DNA from 2 places in the Cupriavidus sp. H18C2 genome. Region 2 is predicted to be linked to the other one. Evidence: predicted binding sites of a transcription regulator. Region 2 holds the regulator's gene; the other holds the start of a gene.
What was found. The regulator FliA, encoded in region 2, starts transcription of late flagellar genes. The targets are predictions, from matches to a motif close to CTAAAGTTTNNNNNNNNNNNGCCGNTA.
Positions count from the first base shown of each region.

Region 1 (2,394 bases), 180 kb from region 2:
CACCGGCGGTCACGGCCGCCGCGGCGGGCGCGGGGGCGTGCGTGACGGCGGCGGGTTCGGCGGGAATGCGTGCCGCCGGGATGGAAACGGGTTGGGTGGATGCCATGGTCAGCTCCGTCCGGTAGGGCAGGGATAACACTACGGTTGAAATGTTTTGCAGGCAGTGGTCTGCCTGCAAAACACTCCGGCAAAAAAACCGGGCCTTGCGGCCCGGTTCTCTGCGGCGCGGCGATTAACGCAGCAGCGAGAGCACGTTTTGCGTGGTCTGGTTGGCTTGCGACAGCACCGACGTACCAGCTTGTTGCAGGATGTTCGCGCGGGTCATGTTCGACACTTCCGTTGCGTAGTCTGCGTCTTCGATGCGCGAACGCGAGGCCGACAGGTTGTTGATCGTCGTGCTCAGGTTGTTGATCGCGGATTCGAAGCGGTTCTGCACGGCACCCAGCGAGGAGCGCAGGGCGTCGACCGAAGCCAGGGCCTTGTCCAGCGTTGCCAGCGGGTTGGCCGTGGCAGCGTTGGTGACAGCCGACGTCGTCGTGGCGGCCTTGATGGCAACCACACCGGTCGTCGTGTTCAGCGTGCCCATCGACGAGTCGATGGCGATGTACACGTTGGCTTGCGTGTCGTCCAGGTTCTTGGCGTTCAGTGCCTTGACGTCGGCGGCGTTCGTTGCCGTGGTCAGGGCCACTTGCATGAACAGCTTGCCGTTGCTGTCCTTGACCAGCGAGGCGGTAGCGCCCGTGTTGGTCGACACGCCCAGGGCGGTGCGCAGGGCAGCCGTCGTGTTGGCGGTGGTAGCGTCGGCAGCGGCGGTTGCGCCAGCGCCGAACACGTCGGTCACGGCCTTGTCGCCAGCCGTCACAGCGGTCACGCCGCCTTGCGGGCCGTTCACGTTGAAGCCCATGGCGCCCAGGGTCTTCGAGGTGATTTCCTTCAGGTCGATCGAGATCGTTTCGCTGTCGTTGGCGCCAACTTGGATCGTCATCTTCTGATCCTTGGCCAGAACCTTCACGCCGTTGAATTGCGTTTGGGCCGACACGCGGTCGATTTCAGCCAGACGTTGTGCGATTTCGTCCTGGACCGACTTCAGGTCCGACTGCGAGTTCGTGCCGTTGGCGGCTTGCACCGACAGTTCACGGATACGTTGCAGGTTGTTGTTGACTTCGGTCAGCGCGCCTTCGGTCGTCTGCGAGATCGAGATACCGTCGTTGGCGTTGCGCGAAGCTTGCGTCAGGCCCTTGATGTTGGCGGTGAAGCGGTTGGCAATGGCTTGGCCAGCTGCGTCGTCCTTGGCGCTGTTGATGCGCAGACCCGACGACAGGCGTTGGATTGCGGTGTTCAGCGACGATTGCGACGTGTTCAGGTTGCTCTGCGTTTGCAGCGACAGAATGTTGGTGTTGATGACTTGCGCCATGGTACGACTCCTATTTGCAATGTTTTAGGCATTCCGGCAGTTGCCGTAACGTTGGCTGCCTGCGTTGCAGGGCGTAGAGTGCCTCCGTTGCAAAGGTTATCGACCGTGGGTGAGAAGACTTTAGAGTGACTTTTGCGCGCGTTGCGGGCGCAGGCAAAACGTGTGCAGGCAGCCTGGCCGGGCCATCGGCGCGCCGCCCGCGCGGCGCTATATATATAGGGGCGCGCACTTGGGGGCGGCCGCCGGCCGGGCCGCTCAGCGGCGCTTGCGGGTGCGCGGGATGAACAGGCGCACGAAGTCCGGCGACGCCTCGGCGTCCAGCATGGCCGTGGCCTCGCCCGCGCCATGGGCGGGCGTCACCACCGTGATGGCGCGCTTGTAGATCACCGTGGGGGTGGCATCTTCCGCGGAACGCCCCAGCAGGATCATGTAGTTGTCCGACGCCAGCACCACGCCGTTGAGACGCGTGCCGTTCGACAGGTGGACAACCACCGCGGCGCGGCTGGCGCTGTGCGCGGCGAACTGCAACTGCTGCAGCTTTCTGCTGGGTCTGGGAGCCTTGATTTCCTTCTTCACAACTTCTCCGGAAGAGCCCGCGAGGGTTCTGGCGGCTGACAACGGTCCGATGGTCGGGGCCTGTGGGCGGCGTCGCTCTAAAAGTGACGTTCCGGCCAGGCCGACGGCGGCGAGAATTGAAACATTCGCTCTCGGAACCGGCGCTGGGACGTGCCACCATCATTGCAGCAGACAAGCGTTTCACGAAAGTGGCGAACGCTGCCCAACTGCGCCGGCGTGGCGGCACTGCCAGGAGAGAAGGGGAATACTTCAGGCGGGAGAGTAACAAAGTTTTACAAGCGTTGACGAAGCCCCGGTGATGCTGGGCCTAGAGGATTTGCTCTATTTCACCGATTGCGTGATGCTTGCGATTCAGGTAGCACTTTTGCTCGCGAGCTTGCAGGCGGTAGCCGGAGGCGCGTCCC
Region 1 is NZ_CP186011.1:1,314,893-1,317,286, reverse strand. Features, by position in the region: gene EPAKOI_RS22450 (flagellar protein FlaG) at 1-106, opposite strand, end outside; gene EPAKOI_RS22445 (FliC/FljB family flagellin) at 233-1,414, opposite strand; gene EPAKOI_RS22440 (RNA chaperone Hfq) at 1,670-1,990, opposite strand.
Region 1: a site for FliA is predicted at 1,512-1,538, ahead of EPAKOI_RS22445 (FliC/FljB family flagellin). Genes of this name have one in related genera too.

Region 2 (2,394 bases):
AGCAGCGTGGTACGGGTGTCCAGCGCCAGCGCGCGCGGCTGGCCGTTGACGACGAACGATACGTTGGCGGCCACGGGCTTAAGCGCGCCGGGCGCCACGCTGGCACCGGGCGCCGGGGGCGTGGCGGCGCCGGCCGGCACGGCGGCGGCCGTGACCGATGCCGCCCCGGCCACCACGAACTCGCGGCGGGAAAGCTTGATGTCGCGGAAATCTTCCATTGCGTTGGATCCTTTCTGGCTGACAGAGGATGGCAACGTGGCGAGACTTGCACGTAGGAATTACATGGCGGCAGCGATACGCGGGCATGGCCACGCCGCAGCCGGGATGCATAGGGGACGAATGTCGCGCTTTCCGCACGTTGCTGGGCGGGGAAAGCGCAGGAAGCGTGCCACCGGGCGCCGGATGTGGCGTCCGATGACCGTCTGCTGGGCCGGTGGGGGCCCGGCGGCGGGTCAGCGGTAGTTGACGGTGACCTCGTTGCTGCGGCCCTGGAGCATCGGGGCGAGCCCGCCCTGGCCAGGGATGCGATAGGCAAACACGAAGCCCTTGGAGGCATCGTCGCCCACGAAGGCGTCGGTGCGGCCCTCGGCGCCAGGCAGCATCACGCAGCGGTCGGCATTGCACAGGTAGGCCTGCAGGTCCACCGGCGGCGTGCGGGTAAAGCTGTAGCGCCAGCGCACCGACGTGATGCGGCCCATGGCCTGCGGCATCGTCGCCAGCGGCATGATCGGCGCTGACAGCGCGCGCTGGCCCTTGCTGGCGATCTGCGGGCCCATCGACGACGCTGTCCACGCAAAGCGCGACCCGGCGATCTCGTAGTTGGCCCGGGTGAACACGGGCGCCGGCGTCTGCGCGTGGGACGCGGCCTGGCCCATTGCCCAGAGCGCGGCAAGGATCAGTACGCGCCGCATCACAGCATCCCGCGCAACTGGGTGCGCAGGCGCGCGATGGCCTGGCTGCGGATCTGGCACACGCGCGACTCGGTCACTTCCAGCACCGCGCCGATTTCGCGCAGGTTCAGTTCCTGGTCGTAGCACAGCGACAGCACCAGCTTCTCGCGCTCCGGCAGCTTGTCGATGGCGCGGATCAGCGCCTCGCGCATGCCCGACTCCATCAGCACCGTCAGCGGGTTGGCATCGTCGGTGACGCCCAGGTGGCGGTCCAGGAAGTCTTCCTCACCCGAGCGCTCGAAATCCTCGTAGTGCAGCAGCTGGCAGCCGTAGACCTCGTTGAGCAGCTCCTGGTACTCCTCAAGCGGCATCTCCAGCTCCTTGGCCACCTCGGAGTCGATCGGCGTGCGGCCCAGCTTCTGCTCCAGCTGGCGCTGCGTGCGCTCGATCTTGCGCGTGAACTGCCGCAGGCTGCGCGATTGCCAGTCGTTGGCGCGCACCTCGTCGAGCATGGCACCCCGGATGCGCTGGCTGGCGTAGGTCTCGAACCGCGCGCCATGGTTGTCTTCGTAGCGCTTGGCGGCGTCGAGCAGGCCGATCATGCCGGCCTGTATCAGGTCGTCGATCTGTACGCTGGCGGGCAGCTTGGCCGCCAGTTGCAGCGCGATGCGCCGCACCAGCGGCGCGTGCGACTTGACCACGTCCGCCTGCTCGAGCTTTCCCTGAATCGTGTACATGGTGGAACTCTCGTTAAATGCTTTCTATGTTTGCCAAAGCCGGCTGTTACTGGGAGTCGGCGTCTGGCAGGCTGAGTTTCCGGTCTTGTCGGGACTTCTTGTTCTTTGCGAGGTCATGCGGGCACGGCCGGAGCCGTGCCCAGGGGCGCTGCTTCCTGGCGCATCGGCCATGCGCCGATACGGCTGGCGATGTGCCGCAACGCACCGGTGGCCGTGGCGGCGGGATACGCCTCCACCACGCACCGCCCCAGCTGGAGCGCACGCGCCACCAGCGGATCCATCGGCAGATACCCTGCCAGGCTGGCCTCCACGCCCAGGTACTGGCTCGCCGTGCGGGCCAGGTTGCGCGCGAGCGCCGTGACCGTTCCCTCCGCGGCCGCCAGGTTGACGACGAGCTGGAAGTGACGGCATGCGTATTCGTGATGCAGCCGCTTGATGCAGGCATAGGCGGCCGTGATCGACGTGGCCTCGGGCCGCATGACGATCACGAAGTTGTGCGACTGCCCGGCCAGCACCGACAGCGCGCCCGTGGCGTCGCGGCGGGCGTCCACCAGCAGCGAGCGCACGTCGGGCAGCCGCGCGGCCAGCACCGGCTCGGCCGGCAACATGCCAACCGGCGGATGGCCGGCCTGCAGCACGGCAATGCCGGTGGCAGGCCGCGTACCCACCGCCGCCGCGAACGGCGCGCGGCCGTCGAGCACGTCGGCCAGCGTCGCGGCCGGGGCGGCACCTGCCAGCCGCATGGCGCGCGCGCCGTAGCGGTCCTC
Region 2 is NZ_CP186011.1:1,494,018-1,496,411, forward strand. Features, by position in the region: gene paoA (aldehyde dehydrogenase iron-sulfur subunit PaoA) at 1-218, opposite strand, end outside; gene EPAKOI_RS23290 (flagellar protein FlhE) at 453-911, opposite strand; gene EPAKOI_RS23295 (RNA polymerase sigma factor FliA) at 911-1,627, opposite strand; gene EPAKOI_RS23300 (MinD/ParA family ATP-binding protein) at 1,741-2,394, opposite strand, start outside.